One region of the Streptomyces sp. S4.7 genome, then DNA from elsewhere that is predicted to be linked to it. Evidence: riboswitches for the same ligand, from Rfam matches in the RefSeq annotation. Region 1 holds a riboswitch; each other region holds the start of a gene.

Region 1 (3,821 bases):
ACTACTGCCTCGGCGCGCCGCTCGCCCGGCTGGAGGGGCAGATCGCGCTCCGCACCCTGCTGACCCGCTTGCCCGACTTGCGACTTGCGGTCGATCCATCCGATTTGCGGTGGCGTGGTGGGCTCATCATGCGTGGACTGCGCACGCTCCCGGTGCAGTTCACAGCGGTGCGTGACTGACGGAACGTCAGCACTGTGACTTTCACGTGATCTCCGCTGCATCGACTTGTGACAGACGTTCGAGTACCGCTACGTTCACGACCGTCTCAGCAGTCACGTGTTCGGAATTCACGTTTCAGCAGTCTCAAGGAAGGCAACCGCATGCGCTCCGGGAACGGCCGGCACCGTCGGCCCCGCCAAGCCCCCGCTCTTGTCGTCGCGGCAGGGGTGACAGGCTCGGCGATCGCCATCCCGCTGCTCGGCGCGACCGGCGCCAGTGCGGCCGACGTCACCACCTGGGACCGGGTCGCCGAGTGCGAGAGCGGCGGCATGTGGAGCGCCGACCTAGGCAACGGGTACTACGGCGGACTCCAGATCTCCCAGGAGACCTGGGCCGACTTCGGCGGTACGGCGTACGCCCCCACCGCCGACCAGGCCAGCCGGAGCCAGCAGATCGCCGTCGCGGAGAAGATCCTCGCCGCGCAGGGACCGGCCGCGTGGCCGACGTGCGCGCTGATCACCGGCCTCACGGCGGACACCGATACGGGCAGCGAGTCCTCCGGCGAGGCCGCCGAGAAGCCCGAGGCGCCCGCGGAGCCCGAGCCGGACGAGACGGCCGTCCTGCCCGCAGCTCCCGAGTCGACGCCCCCCTCGGGCCAGTTCGGCCGGGACTCCGCCTCCGGGGCCGAGAGGCCCGCTACGGGGGAGTCGAGCGCGGAGCCGAGCACCGAGGCCTCCACGGGCCAGGGCAAGCACCGCGGCGAGCCCGCTCCCGAGAGCGACGCGACGACCGGCTCGGGCGAGTCGGCCGAGGCGGACACGGACGGCACGGACGGGTTGACCGAAGCGGGCAAGCCAGGTAAGTCCGGCGAAGAGCGTGAAAGTGGCCGCCATGCCTCACGGGGTGACGATTCGGCGCGCGGCGACGTGGCCGAGGACGGCTCGTACACCGTCCGCACCGGCGACAACCTGTGGGCCATCGCCGACGAGCAGAAGGTGGAGGGCGGCTGGCCCGCCCTCTACGAGGCGAACCGCGAGGTCGTGGGCTCCGACGCCGATCTGATCCTGCCCGGCCAGAGCCTCGATCTGACCGCGAAGCAGGGGTAGTTAAGCGGGCTATGTCCGCATCTGCGTAAGTGAGACAAGCGTCTCTTCGTCCCAACTGACACGGTCTGCCCGGTGGCTTGCCCCGGGCCCTTCCCGACCTGCGTAAACAGAGGTTTCCCTGGGGCGGGATGGGTGAATCATCCCGGATGTTCCGTCTTTGAACATCCGGGATGTCTGTGTTTACGGTCTGAACCGCTCGCACCGCGGGCACCGTCGACCGTCACGCCGAATCCTGCCGTCGGTCGGGGGGAGTACTCGTCGCGTCAAGCGCCGAAGGCAGGAGCGGGGGACCCACAGGTAAGTGCCGGTCATCACGGCCGGCTCGGGGTGCAGCCGTGCGCAGGGGGACGTGAAGACGTTCCCGGGCCGCACGGCCGGGCAACTCACTTGGCCCGAACCCGACAGCTCACCTCGCAGGCGTCGGTGAGGAGATCACGCATGCTGTTTTCCAGCAACTCCGGCAAGGGCAAGCACCGCCGTCCCTCCAAGACCGTCCGCTACGCCACGCTCGCCGGCATCACCGGTGCCGCTGTCGCCGCCCCGCTGCTCGGCGCCACCTCCGCCTCCGCCGCCACCACCTCCGAGTGGGACGCCGTCGCCCAGTGCGAGTCCGGCGGCGACTGGTCGATCAACACCGGCAACGGCTACTACGGCGGCCTCCAGTTCTCGGCCTCCACCTGGGCCGCGTACGGCGGCAGCGCCTTCGCCTCCAGCGCCGACCAGGCGTCGAAGTCCCAGCAGATACAGATCGCCGAGAAGGTCCTGGCGGGCCAGGGCAAGGGTGCCTGGCCGAGCTGCGGCGTCGGCCTGTCCAACGCCTCGAACGACGCCGGCTCCGCCGAACCGGCCCCGGAGCAGTCCGCCCCGGAGGCCCGGCCGGCCCCGCAGAAGTCCGAGCCGCGCGCAGAGCAGGAGCAGCCCGCCTCGCGTGGTGAGGCGCGCGGTCCGGTCAAGAAGGGCGACGGCGAGTACAAGGTCAAGGCCGGCGACACCCTCTCCAAGATCGCCGAGACGAAGAAGGTCGAAGGCGGCTGGAAGAAGCTCTTCAAGCTGAACAAGGACATCATCGAGAAGGCGGACGAGATCTTTCCGGGTCAGCAGTTCCACCTGAGCTGACCCCATCCCCAGAACCCCGGCCCCGACCCGGCGCGCCTCACTCCCCCCGGACGCGCCGGTCCGGGGCCGGGGCCTGTCCGCCGGGCGAACCGCGCGCCCACCGCGCGACATTCGTCACCCTCCGCGCATTCCGGGCTCTTTTCGTCCCAGCGGGCGGGCATCGGCCGACCGTCGCCCGGCAGCCGGTTAGGCTCATGCCGCGGTGCCAATGAGGCCCCGCACCAAAGCGTCACATCCCAGAAGGAGATGCTCGTGCCGTCCATCGACGTCGTCGTAGCCCGGGAAATCCTTGACTCCCGAGGCAACCCAACGGTCGAGGTCGAGGTCGGCCTCGACGACGGCAGCACCGGCCGTGCTGCTGTCCCCTCCGGTGCCTCCACCGGCGCGTTCGAGGCCCTCGAACTCCGCGACGGTGACCCGAACCGCTACCAGGGCAAGGGTGTCGAGAAGGCCGTCCTCGCCGTCATCGAGCAGATCGGCCCGGAGCTCGTCGGCTACGACGCCACCGAGCAGCGGCTGATCGACCAGGCGATGTTCGACCTGGACGCGACGCCCGACAAGTCCTCGCTCGGCGCCAACGCCATCCTCGGTGTCTCGCTGGCCGTGGCGCACGCCGCCTCCGAGGCCTCCGACCTGCCGCTGTTCCGCTACCTCGGCGGTCCGAACGCGCACCTGCTGCCCGTGCCGATGATGAACATCCTCAACGGCGGGTCGCACGCCGACTCCAACGTGGACATCCAGGAGTTCATGATCGCGCCGATCGGCGCCGAGTCGTTCTCCGAGGCCCTGCGCTGGGGTGCCGAGGTCTACCACACGCTGAAGAAGGTCCTGAAGGAGAAGGGGCTCTCCACGGGCCTCGGCGACGAGGGCGGCTTCGCGCCGAACCTGGAGTCCAACCGCGCCGCGCTCGACCTGATCCTCGTGGCCATCAAGGAAGCCGGCTACGCCCCGGGCAAGGACATCGCGCTGGCGCTCGACGTCGCGGCCTCCGAGTTCTACAAGGACGGCTCCTACGAGTTCGAGGGCAAGTCCCGCTCGGCCGCCGAGATGACCGAGTACTACGAGGAGCTCGTCGCCTCGTACCCGCTGGTCTCCATCGAGGACCCGCTCTTCGAGGACGACTGGGCCGGCTGGAAGGTCCTCAACGACAAGCTGGGCACCAAGGTCCAGATCGTCGGCGACGACCTCTTCGTCACCAACCCCGAGCGCCTCGCCCGCGGCATCGAGGAGGGCTCGGCCAACGCCCTGCTCGTCAAGGTCAACCAGATCGGTTCGCTGACCGAGACCCTGGACGCCGTCGAGCTGGCGCAGCGCAGCGGCTTCAAGTGCATGATGTCGCACCGCTCCGGCGAGACCGAGGACGTGACGATCGCCGACCTGGCCGTCGCCACCAACTGCGGTCAGATCAAGACCGGCGCCCCGGCCCGCTCCGAGCGCGTC
Region 2 (3,821 bases), 4.0 Mb from region 1:
TCGTGGCCGGCCATGTCCTGGCCGGTTTCCTCTACCTGCTCTTCGAGGCGGGCGCGCAGGGGCGCTGAGGGCGTCCCGGGCGGCCCGGACGAGCTACCCCTCGTCGACCAGACGGCCGCGCAGCCGTTCGCGCGTCGCGTCCGTCAGGCCCAGGCCGTCCGTGAGATACCGGTCGATGCTGCCCCACGTCTCCTCCATCGTCGTGAAGGCCGTTTCGAGGTACTCGGCGCGCGCGTCGAAGAGCGGCGCCAGCAGCTCCATCACCTCCGGCGAAGTGCCGCCGGGCGTCGTGTCGCTGCGGCGTACCCGGTACCTGCGGTGCGGCTCGTTCGACTTCAGATAGTCCGCCTCGATCGCCTCCCGCTCCACCCCCACGGCGAGCAGCGACACGGCGATGGAGAGCCCGGCCCTGTCCTTGCCCGCCGCGCAGTGCATCAGGGCGGGCAGGCTCTCCTCGGCCAGGGCGTGCAGCACGCGCCGGTGCTCGGCGGTGCGGTCCAGAATGATCGAACGGTACGAAGCGGACATCCGGGCCACACCCTTGCCGTCGGCGAGGATCGACCTGAGCTGGTCCAGATCCCCGTCGCGGACCATCTTCCAGAACTCGGTCCCGTCGGCCGGGTCGGTGAGCGGAATGTTCACATTGCGTACGCCGATGAGCTCGACGTCCAGGCCGTCCAGCTTCTGATCGGCCGCGTTGCGGAAGTCGAAGACCGTATGCAGATCCAGTGACGTCAGGAACGCCGCGTCCTCGGCCGTGGCGTGCGCGAGGTGGCCGCTGCGGAAGAGCCGGCCGTACCGTACGCGCCGTCCGTCGGAGGTCGGCAGACCGCCCACGTCGCGGAAGTTGCGTACACCGGCCAGTTCGGGCTCGGTCGGCGGGACCGGCTGCGGCACCTCGTGCGTCACGTGAGCTCCTCCGCGTCTGCCGCCGGCGCTCGTCGCCGACGCTGTCGCGCTCCGACTTTACGACATCCCCTCCCGCTGAAATCGCTTCACGATTGCGGCTTCTGTCCATATTGGGCTATTGCGCACAACGTGCCCTGTTCGCGGGCGAGATGGGGGCATATCGTCCTCGGCTGGTGAGCCAGATCATATCCGTGACGGTGTGTGGCGGCGCCGGGAAGGGGAATTGGGGCGGCGCAGGGAATTCGAAGATCCGTAATCCACGCAGGGTGACCGCTCGCGGAGCCCGATATTCCCGGACGGATTGCCCGGGGAATACGACGGCTTGTACGGGTCGGTCCACCCGGCTTACGGTCACCGCAATCCGAGCGGATCGCCGAATCCTGCCGCCGTTCGGAATCCTCATCCACCCAGCAATCATCCACGTGTGGCAGGAGCGGGGGACCCAGGTAGTACGCCGGTCCGGACTTCCGGACGGCTCGGGGTGAAGTCGCGTCACGGCGCGGCCGGGCATCTCCAGCCCGAACCCGACAGCTCACCTCGTAGGCGCCGGAGAGGAATCCGCCATGCCCGGAAAGGGTAAGCACCGCCGTCCGAGGACCAACCCGATCACCCGCGGATTCGTCGCCGCCGGAACGGGTGGCGCCGCCATCGCAATTCCGCTCATCGGTGCCACCGGCGCGCACGCCGCCGAGCAGGCCGCCCCGTCCGTGGCGCCGGAGCGCACCGTGTCCGCCGCGCACGCCGCTCCCACCGCCCAGACGGCCAAGCAGGCCGCCACCGCCAAGACCGTGAAGACGTACTCGGTCAAGGCGGGCGACTACCTCGCCAAGGTCGCCGCGACGCAGAAGGTCAGCGGCGGCTGGCACAAGCTGTACAAGGACAACCGCGAGGCCGTCGGCGACGACCCGTCGCTGATCCACCCGGGTCTGAAGCTCACCATCGGCGCGAAGAGCAAGGCGTCCTCCGAGGGCAAGGCCGAGGCCACCCCGAAGAAGCCCGCCCCCGCGAAGCCCGCCCCGGCCGAGCCCGCCCCGAAGGCCGACACCACCTCGGCGAACGAGCCGGCGGCGCAGAGCAGCGGCTCCGGCTACACCGCGCCCGTCGACGGCGCGACCACCACCACCGCCTACCGCGCGGCGGGCGGCAGCTGGGCCAGCGGCTACCACACCGGTGTGGACTTCGCGGCTGCCTCGGGCACCACCGTCAAGGCGGTCGGCCCCGGTACCGTCGTCTCGGCCGGCTGGTCCGGGTCGTACGGCAACGAGGTCGTCATCCAGCACGACGACGGCCAGTACTCGCAGTACGCCCACCTGTCCTCGCTCGCCGTCTCGGCGGGCCAGACCGTCGCCGGCGGCGACCAGATCGGTCTCTCCGGTTCCACCGGCAACTCCACCGGCCCGCACCTGCACTTCGAGATCCGTACCGGCCCGAGTTACGGATCGGACGTCGACCCGCTGGCGTACCTGCGCGAGCACGGCGTTTCCATCTGACCGGTTCGACCTCACAGCAAATGGCCGTTGGCCGGCACCCCGGGTGCCGGCCAACGGCCATTCCCCTATTCCGGCTTGAACTAATTTTGACCGGTGGTGTTTCTCACCGGCGTCAACCCCTCCTTACGGTCGCGTAGGCCACATACGCGGGTGAAGGATGTTCCGCTGTGGCTGACGATTCGAGAAGAGAAACCAGAAGTCCCTTCGGGTCGTACGCCGCCATCGGTGACAGTTTCACCGAAGGCGTCGGCGATCCCGGTCCGGGCGGAGTCTTTGTCGGCTGGGCCGACCGGCTCGCCGTACTGCTCGCCGACCGGACACCCGACGGGGCGGCCGTCGACGACCCGGACCACGGGTCGTTCCGGTACGCCAATCTCGCCGTACGAGGACGGCTGCTCGACCAGATCGTGGCCGAGCAGATCCCGCGCGCCAAGCAACTCGCCCCGGACCTGGTGACGTTCTGCGCGGGCGGCAACGACATCATCCGGCCCGGCAGCGACCCCGACGACGTCGCCGAACGCTTCGAACGGGCGCTGGCGGACCTGACGAGCGTGGTCGGCACGGTCATGGTCCCGACCGGGTTCGACACCCGCGGCGTCCCGGTGCTGCGCCATCTGCGCGGCAAGATAGCCACGTTCACCGCGCACGTCCGCTCCATCGCCGACCGCTACGAATGCCCGGTCCTGGACCTGTGGTCCCTCCGGTCCGTCCAGGACCGCCGCGCCTGGGAGGGCGACCGGCTGCACCTGTCCCCGGAGGGCCACACCCGCGTGGCCCTGCGCGCGGCCCAGGTCCTCGGCCTCGACGTCCCGGCCGACCCCGACCAGCCGTGGCCGCCGCTGCCCCCGCGCGGCACGCTGGAGGTGCGCCGCGACGACATGCAGTGGGCGCGCGAATACCTCGTCCCCTGGATCGGCCGCCGCCTGCGCGGCGAGTCCTCCGGCGACCACACGGTCGCCAAGCGCCCGGACCTGCTGCCGCTGATGCGTCACTGACACCGCGTCACCAGCCACGCGTCACCGCGCGGCCGGTATCCGTTCCAGGACGCCGCCCGCGAACACGTCGTACAGCGGCAGTGTCTCCAGATGGACGTAGCCGATGTGGCAGTCGCAGGCCGCCAGCGGGCACGCCCGCGGTTTCAGGGCCGTGCGGTACGAGCCGTCGTAGAGGTTGCCCAGCTCCGCCGGGACGAAGTGGCAGCGACGGACCGTGCCTTCGCCGTCCACCGAGATCACCGATTCACCCGTCCGGCACGGGAGACCGGCCGAGCGGTGGGGGTGGCGGCTGTACGGGAACAGAGGATCGACCGACGTCCATTCGGCGGCCTCCGGGTCCGAATAGGTGCGGCCCTCCGCCGCGTTGACCCACAGATAGACATGTTCGGGGAGGTCGGCGCGGAGGCGGCGGGCCCGGTCGAGGTGG
Region 3 (3,821 bases), 3.0 Mb from region 1:
GGCCGCTGTCGACGAGGAGCTGGCCCGGTTCGCGGCCGAAGGCCCCACGGCCGAGGAAATGGAGCGCGCCCAGGCCCAGTTGGAGCGCGAGTGGCTCGACCGGCTCGGCACGGTCGCGGGCCGCGCCGACGAACTGTGCAGGTACGCGGTGCTGTTCGGCGACCCGCAGCTGGCGCTGACCGCCGTCCAGCGGGTGCTGGACGTCACGGCCGAAGAGGTACGTGCCGTCGCCGAGGCGCGGCTGCGCCCCGACAACAGGGCGGTGCTCGTCTACGAGCCCACCTCCCCCGACGACGACGCCGACGACGCGGCTGCCGACACCGACGAGCACGAGGGGGCGGACCAGTGACCGACGCTGCCGTGACCATGGAGTTCCACCCGCAGCCGACCGCCGGAGAGGCCAGGCCCTGGGCGTTCCCCGCGCCCGAGCGCGGTGTCCTGCCCAACGGACTGACGGTGCTGCGCTGCCACCGCCCCGGCCAGCAGGTGGTGGCCGTCGAGATCTCCCTCGCCGCCCCGCTGGAGGCCGAGCCCGAGGGCCTCGACGGCATCGCCACGATCATGGCCCGCGCGCTGTCCGAGGGCACCGACAAGCACACGGCCGAGGAGTTCGCCGCCGAGCTGGAGCGCTGCGGCGCCACGCTCGACGCGCACGCCGACCACCCCGGCGTCCGGGTCTCCCTGGAGGTCCCGGTCTCCCGGCTGCCCAAGGCGCTCGGCCTGCTCGCCGACGCCCTGCGCGCCCCGCTGTTCTCCGAGAGCGAGGTCGGCCGGCTCGTCACCAACCGGCTCGACGAGATCCCGCACGAGCAGGCCAACCCGGCCCGCCGCGCGGCGAAGCAGCTCTCCAAGGAGCTGTTTTCGGCCACCTCGCGCATGTCGCGCCCGCGCCAGGGCACCGAGGAGACCGTCGGACGCATCGACGCGAAGGGTGTCCGCGCCTTCTACGAAGCGCACGTGCGCCCCGCCACCGCCACCGCGGTCATCGTCGGCGACCTCACCGGCGTCGACGTAGAGGCGCTGCTCGCCGAGACGCTCGGCGACTGGACGGGCGACACCTCCGAGCCGCGCCCCGTGCCGCCGGTGACCGCCGACGACACCGGCCGCGTGGTGATCGTGGACCGGCCCGGAGCCGTCCAGACGCAGCTGCTGATCGGCCGGGTCGGCCCCGACCGGCACGACCGCGTCTGGCCGGCCCAGGTGCTCGGCACGTACTGCCTGGGTGGCACGCTCACCTCCCGGCTCGACCGGGTGCTGCGCGAGGAGAAGGGCTACACCTACGGCGTGCGGGCCTTCGCGCAGGTGCTGCGCTCGGACCCGGACGGTACGGGCGCCTCCATGCTCGCCATCAGCGGCTCCGTGGACACCGAGTCGACCGGCCCCGCGCTGGACGATCTGTGGAAGGTGCTGCGTACGCTCGCGGCCGAAGGGCTGACGGACGCCGAGCGCGAGACGGCCGTGCAGAATCTGGTCGGAGTCGCGCCACTGAAGTACGAGACGGCCGCGTCCGTCGCCGACACGCTCGCCGACCAGGTCGAGCAGCACCTCCCGGACGACTTCCAGGCGCGGCTCTACGCACGCCTGGCCGAGACCGGCACCGTCGAGGCGACGGCCGCCGTCGTCAGCGCCTTCCCGGGCGACCGGCTGGTCACGGTGCTCGTCGGGGACGCCTCGGTGATCCGGGAGCCTGTCGAGGGGCTCGGCATCGGCGAGGTGAAGGTCGTCACCGGCTGAGGCCGGCCCACGAACCACGCGGCTCAATACGCACAAAGGGAACCCCGGTGACGAACCAGTCGCCGGGGTTTCCCGCTATGTCCGCATTCATAAGGAGGTTGCCTGAATGCCCTGTGGCGTGCGCTACAAAAGGGCCTGTCTGTTTGGTGATTGAAAGATGACCCCTTTAGCGTCGGTCCGGCTGTCCGCCAGAGCCCGCCGCATCCGCGGCACCGGACAGCCATCGCCGAGTCCCCGTCAGGCGCGAGCCTGGGGAGCCGGGGACCCATTTGCGTCCCTGGGGTGAATCGGGGGCCTTCGCGTGATCCGCGGAGGAGCCCGTAGGAGACCTTCCTGCTCCGAACCCGTCAGCTAACCCGGTAGGCGAGAAGGAAGGAAAGGACCAGCCACTTCATGGCGTTCACCCGTGCCACCGGGAAGCACCGTGCCCCGGGCCGAATGACGCGCCGGAGCGCGAACATCGCCGGAGTCGCCACTCTCACCGCGGCCGGTGTCATCGGCACCCTCGCCTCCCCGGCGCTCGCCGCCGAAGCGGGCGCGGCCCTCGCCCAGGAGGCGGCCCCGGCCGCCCCGGACCGCGCCATCGTCATCGACGACTCGCTCGCCGCGAAGATCGACGCCCAGGCCGACGCGCAGCGCCTGGCCGCCCGGAAGGCCGCGAAGGCGAAGGCGGAGGCCAAGGCCGCCGCTCGCGCCAAGGCCGAGGCGAAGCGCAAGGCGCAGGCCCGCGAGGCCGAGGAGCGCGCGGCACGCGCCGCCGAGCGCGAGCGCCTGAACGCCTACCGGCTCCCCGTCGCCGGCTCCTCCGTCACCACCGGCTACCGGACCGGAGGCGCGCTCTGGTCGTCCGGCAGCCACAGCGGCGTCGACTTCCGCGCCACGTCGGGCACTTCGGTCGTGGCCGTCGGCGCGGGCACCGTCGTCGAGGCCGGCTGGGGCGGCGCGTACGGCAACAACGTCGTCATCCGTATGAACGACGGCACGTACACCCAGTACGGACACCTCTCCTCGGTCGCCGTCAACGTCGGCCAGAGCGTCTCCCCGGGCACGTCGGTCGGCCTCTCGGGCTCGACCGGCAACTCCACGGGACCGCACCTGCACTTCGAGGCGCGGACGAGCGAGGAGTACGGCACCGACATCGACCCGGTCGCGTATCTGCGCTCGCACGGCGTCGGCGTCTGAGCCGGTACCCAGACACCACGAAGGCCCCGGCGTCCTGCCGGGGCCTTCGCCGTTTCGTACGTACGCGGCGCGGGTCAGACGGTCTCGGGAAGCTCGTCCAGGCCCTCGGCCACCAGCTTCGCCAGCCGGTCGAGCGCGACGTCCGCGCCGTCCACGTCGGAGGCCAGGACGATCTCGTCGCCGCCCTGCGCGCCCAGCCCCAGCACGGCGAGCATCGACGCCGCGTTGACCGGGCTGCCGTCGGCCTTGGCGATCGTCACCGGCACGCCGGAGGCCGTGGCGGCACGGACGAAGATGGAGGCGGGACGGGCGTGCAGGCCCTCGGCCCAGCCGACGTTGACGCGACGCTCAGCCATGGTGTTGCCCTTCAAGTCACAGTTGTTGTCTAGACCAGTGTGCCACGCGGCTCCGGACGGACCGACGAGGCACCCCTGGGGTCCGTCGACAGACCCCAGACTGCCCCGGCCCAGCACCCGCCGCTACCCGTGTGCGCGCCGTAGGCTCGTCCCATGACGACGCCGTCACAGCACGCGTACCCCGATCACTGGGAAGCAGACGTGGTTCTGCGCGACGGAGGCACCGCGCGCGTGAGGCCCATCACGACCGACGACGCCGAGCGGCTGGTCAGCTTCTACGAGCAGGTCTCCGACGAGTCGAAGTACTACCGCTTCTTCGCGCCCTACCCCCGGCTCTCCGACAAGGACGTGTACCGCTTCACCCACCACGACTACGTGGACCGGGTGGGACTCGCGGTGACCGTCGGCGGCGAGTTCGTCGCCACCGTCCGCTACGACCGGATCGACGCCCGGGGCATGCCCGCCTCCGCGCCCGCCGACGAGGCCGAGGTCGCCTTCCTCGTCCAGGACGCGCACCAGGGACGCGGGATCGCCTCCGCGCTCCTCGAA
Region 4 (3,821 bases), 650 kb from region 1:
GAGACGATCACCGAATCGCTGACCGTCTTCACCGTCTCGGTCCTCGCGCTGGCCATCAACGCTGTCGTACGCCGCAGCGGCGAACGGCTCGCCTCGGCGCGGGTGATCGCCGAGGCGGCGCAGCGCGCCGTGCTGCCCACACCCGCGGCCCGGATAGGCGGGCTGCACATCGCCGCGCGTTACGAGGCGGCCGAGGAGGGCGCGTTCATCGGCGGCGACCTGTTCGCCGTCCAGGACACGGCGTACGGGGTACGGCTGGTGGTCGGTGACGTGCGCGGCAAGGGCATGGGCGCCGTCGAGACCGTGGCCGTCGTCATCGGCGCCTTCCGTGAGGCCGCCGAGCAGGAGAGCTCGCTCGAAGGGGTCGCGCAGCGGCTGGAGCGGGCGCTGGCGCGCGAAGGCACCCGGCGCGGCGGGATCGATCTGTTCGAGGGCTTCACCACCGCCGTACTGGCGGAGATCCCGCACGTCGAGGGCATGGTGCGGGTGGTCAACCGCGGACACCCGGAGCCGCTGGTGCTCGCCGCCGACGGGGCCTTGACGGTGCTGGCCCCGTCCGACCCGGCGCTGCCGCTCGGGATGGGCGAGCTGGGGGCGTGGCCGGACCGGGCCGGACGAGGTCCCGTACGGGTCCGGGTCGACGCTCCTGCTCTACACGGACGGTCTCACCGAGGCGCGCAACGCGGCGGGTGTCTTCTACAACCCGCGCGAACGGCTGGCGGGACGGATCTTCCCCGGCCCCGACGAGCTGCTGGAGGCGATCGTCGGTGACGTACGGCTGCACACCGGTGGTGGCAGTACGGACGACATGGCGCTGCTGGCCGTCAGCCGGCCCACCGCGGGGCAGCCGGAGCGGCGCAGGACGATGCCCGTCGTGCCGTGAGACGGCCTGTCGCGCCTCCCGCGCCGCCGTTCGTCGGGCCGTGCCGTCATCTCGCCCGGCACGCTGCGTAGTTGAGGCGCACCACTCCGCATAACATTTGACGCACCGTCAGTTCGAGTGTGTGATCGCACACGGCCCGAGAGTCGATCAACTCGCCCGATTGTGCCCGCTTGTGGCCCGATTGATCCCGGCCGTCATCGCTAACGATCACCCGGAACAGCTTGGAATAAGCCCCGGTCGTCTATTAACGTTCGATAACGCAGCGCGGTTGTCCCAGCCGTCGAAAGAGACGGCACCGTGCGCACGCGCCGAATTCCGCAAGGAAACCGGGGAACCACCAATTGGGGTGAATCGGGCGCCTCTTGTTCGCTTCGTGCGGCCAGGAACGCTCGTAGGAGACCTTCCTGCTCCGAACCCGTCAGCTAACCCGGTAGGCGAGAAGGAAGGAAAGGAGAGCGCCCGAGTGGCGTCCAACAGGCCTGCCCCCGAAGCCTCAGCCCCGGCCCATTTCGGCCCCGGCAGCCGGCTCACCGGCACCGATCACAGCAACGGCGAGGCGAGCAGGGACTGGGAGGAGTGGAATCCCACCGCGGACTCCATCCGTCCCGTACGCGGCAAGCACCGTGTCGCCAAGCAGCGCAACGCTCTCGCCCGCAGCTCCACGGTCCTCGGAGTAGGCGTCATCGCCGCGGTCGGCGCCGGAGGCATCGCCTCCGCCCAGGACAAGCCCGCGGTCTCGATATCACTTCCCGACGCGATCTCGGACAGTTTCCCCGACGCCAAGTCTCTTCCCGGCGTCGGGTCTTTCATGTCCGACGGCGACAAGAAGAACGACGAGACGCCCTCCCCGCTCACCACGGCGGCCCTCACCGCCGCGGACGCCCAGCAGGGCACCACCGACTCCGGCGAGGCGCTGCGCGCCCGCATCCTCCAGCAGGCGGAGCAGCAGCAGGCCGAGGCGGACGCCGCCCAGAAGGCGAGCGCCGAGACGGCCGCCGCCGAGAAGGCCGCGGCCGAGGCGAAGAAGCAGCAGACCGACGCGGAGGAGAAGGCCGCCGAGGCGAAGCGCAAGGCCAAGGAGGCCGCGGAGGCCAGGGCGGAGAAGGAGCGCCTGGAGAAGCTGGCCGCCAGCTTCTCGCTGCCCACCTCCTCGTACACGCTCACCTCCACCTACGGCCAGACCGGCTCCATGTGGTCCTCCGGCCAGCACACCGGCCTGGACTTCGCGGCCCCCACCGGCACGCCCACCAAGGCCGTCCACAGCGGGACCGTCAAGTCGGCCGGCTGGTCCGGGTCGTACGGCTACCGCGTCGTGCTGGAGCTCGAAGACGGTACGGAGATCTGGTACGCCCACCTGTCCTCGATGACGGTCGGCGCCGGCCAGAAGGTCACCACCGGCGAGACCATCGGACGCGTGGGAGCCACCGGCAACGTCACCGGTCCGCACCTGCACCTGGAGGTGCACACCGCGGGCGGCAGCGGGATCGACCCGCTGAGCTGGCTGCGCAGCAAGGGCCTCACCCCCTGACCGGCCCCTGACCGGGGCCGGATGATCCGGCCCGGCCCGGCCCGATCCGCTCGTCCGAGGGAGCGGGACTCAGCTCCGGTACGGGTTGTAGCCGCCGTAGTCGATGTACGGCGGCGGCGTCCACACCCGCCCCGTCGCCCGCGCCGCGTACGCCAGCGCGGGCGACGCTATTTCCCGGCGCTGCCACAGGTGGTGCAGCAGTTCCTGCTCGCGCTCGACGTAGTCCGGGCCGGCCCTGCCGCGCCCCGCCCGGTGGCGCAGGAACGCCAGCGAGGTCGCGAACGCCTCGTACTCGCCGACCGTGCGGGCCGCGGCGGGCCCGTAGTCCCGTCCGGCGACAGTGCGCGCCATCGAGCGCGCCCGCATCGAGGACAGGGCCAGCGGCTCGGTCTCGGCGAGCCAGCCGGCCGCCGCGTACGCGGGCAACTCGGCGGAGACCGTGCGCAGTTCGCGTTGCCTGCTCCATATCGCCAGCCAGGTCAGCAGGGCGAACGCGGGCACCATGAAGGCCGCGTACACCGCGTAGAAGCCGTAGGGGCCGAACAGCGACGACGAGCCGTTCCACAGCGCGTGGGTGCCCATGGCCAGCACGAGGCCGAGCACCGGCATCAGCCACTGGCGCACGCGCTGGCGGCGCGTGGCGAGCGCGGCGATACCGAAGCCGATGCCCGTCAGGACCGTGAAGAGCGGATGCGCGAACGGCGACATCACGACCCGCACGAAGAAGGTCGCCGCGGTCACGGACGCCAGGCCCGAGTTGCCGATCTGCTGGTCCTCGCCGAAGGCGCTGCCGAGATAGAGGATGTTCTCGGTGAAGGCGAAACCGGTCGCGGTGAAGCCCGCGACGACGACCCCGTCGACCAGACCGGTGAAGGACTGCCGGCGGAAGAGGAAGATCAGCAGGATCGCGCCGGCCTTCGCGCTCTCCTCGACGATCGGCGCGACCACGGTGGCGCCCAGGGACTCCGCGCCGCTGGGATCGGCGGTGGCGGTGGCTATCCACTGGGTCGCGAAGGAGTTCGCCGTTATCGCCACGAGGGCCGCGGCGCAGGCGCCCCAGGCGAAGGAGAAGAGCAGATTGCGCCAGGGGCCCGGTTCCACCCGGTCCAGCCAGCGGAAGGCCGCCATCAGCAGCGGCACGGGCAGGATCGCCAGACCGAGACCGACCAGGAAGCCCTGGGTGCCGGTCTGTTCCCGTACGAGCGACAGGATCAGCAGACCGCACAGGGCGAGCAGGATGACCACCGCGCCCGCGCGGACCGCAGGGTGGCGCCAGAGGGAGCGGTGCGGCCGGTAGCGCCAGCGGGAACGCTCCGGCACGGCGGCCCACATGTCACCGAGCCGCTGCTGCTCGTACGCGGGGACGGACGGGTGCGTAGGCGGGGGCGCGGTCGTGGGCGGGGACGATCG

What was found. A riboswitch is a leader RNA that binds a small molecule or an ion and turns the genes downstream of it on or off. The one in region 1 is predicted to bind cyclic di-AMP.
Positions count from the first base shown of each region.
Region 2: another riboswitch for cyclic di-AMP. It lies ahead of SSPS47_RS30135 (M23 family metallopeptidase); the one in region 1 lies ahead of SSPS47_RS12360 (transglycosylase family protein).
Region 3: another riboswitch for cyclic di-AMP. It lies ahead of SSPS47_RS26070 (M23 family metallopeptidase); the one in region 1 lies ahead of SSPS47_RS12360 (transglycosylase family protein).
Region 4: another riboswitch for cyclic di-AMP. It lies ahead of SSPS47_RS15300 (M23 family metallopeptidase); the one in region 1 lies ahead of SSPS47_RS12360 (transglycosylase family protein).

Region 1 is NZ_CP048397.1:2,831,695-2,835,515, reverse strand. Features, by position in the region: gene SSPS47_RS12370 (cytochrome P450) at 1-179, shown strand, start outside; gene SSPS47_RS12365 (transglycosylase family protein) at 321-1,265, shown strand; cyclic di-AMP (ydaO/yuaA leader) riboswitch at 1,524-1,700, shown strand; gene SSPS47_RS12360 (transglycosylase family protein) at 1,704-2,381, shown strand; gene eno (phosphopyruvate hydratase) at 2,628-3,821, shown strand, end outside.
Region 2 is NZ_CP048397.1:6,795,845-6,799,665, forward strand. Features, by position in the region: gene SSPS47_RS35710 (DUF6126 family protein) at 1-68, shown strand, start outside; gene SSPS47_RS30130 (tyrosine-protein phosphatase) at 94-897, opposite strand; cyclic di-AMP (ydaO/yuaA leader) riboswitch at 1,304-1,468, shown strand; gene SSPS47_RS30135 (M23 family metallopeptidase) at 1,473-2,399, shown strand; gene SSPS47_RS30140 (SGNH/GDSL hydrolase family protein) at 2,567-3,394, shown strand; gene SSPS47_RS30145 (STM4011 family radical SAM protein) at 3,416-3,821, opposite strand, start outside.
Region 3 is NZ_CP048397.1:5,854,318-5,858,138, forward strand. Features, by position in the region: gene SSPS47_RS26060 (pitrilysin family protein) at 1-349, shown strand, start outside; gene SSPS47_RS26065 (pitrilysin family protein) at 367-1,734, shown strand; cyclic di-AMP (ydaO/yuaA leader) riboswitch at 1,949-2,115, shown strand; gene SSPS47_RS26070 (M23 family metallopeptidase) at 2,128-2,916, shown strand; gene SSPS47_RS26075 (HPr family phosphocarrier protein) at 2,991-3,272, opposite strand; gene SSPS47_RS26080 (bifunctional GNAT family N-acetyltransferase/acetate--CoA ligase family protein) at 3,426-3,821, shown strand, end outside.
Region 4 is NZ_CP048397.1:3,482,394-3,486,214, reverse strand. Features, by position in the region: partial or broken gene SSPS47_RS15305 (PP2C family protein-serine/threonine phosphatase) at 1-883, shown strand, start outside; cyclic di-AMP (ydaO/yuaA leader) riboswitch at 1,180-1,335, shown strand; gene SSPS47_RS15300 (M23 family metallopeptidase) at 1,347-2,411, shown strand; gene SSPS47_RS15295 (PrsW family intramembrane metalloprotease) at 2,481-3,743, opposite strand.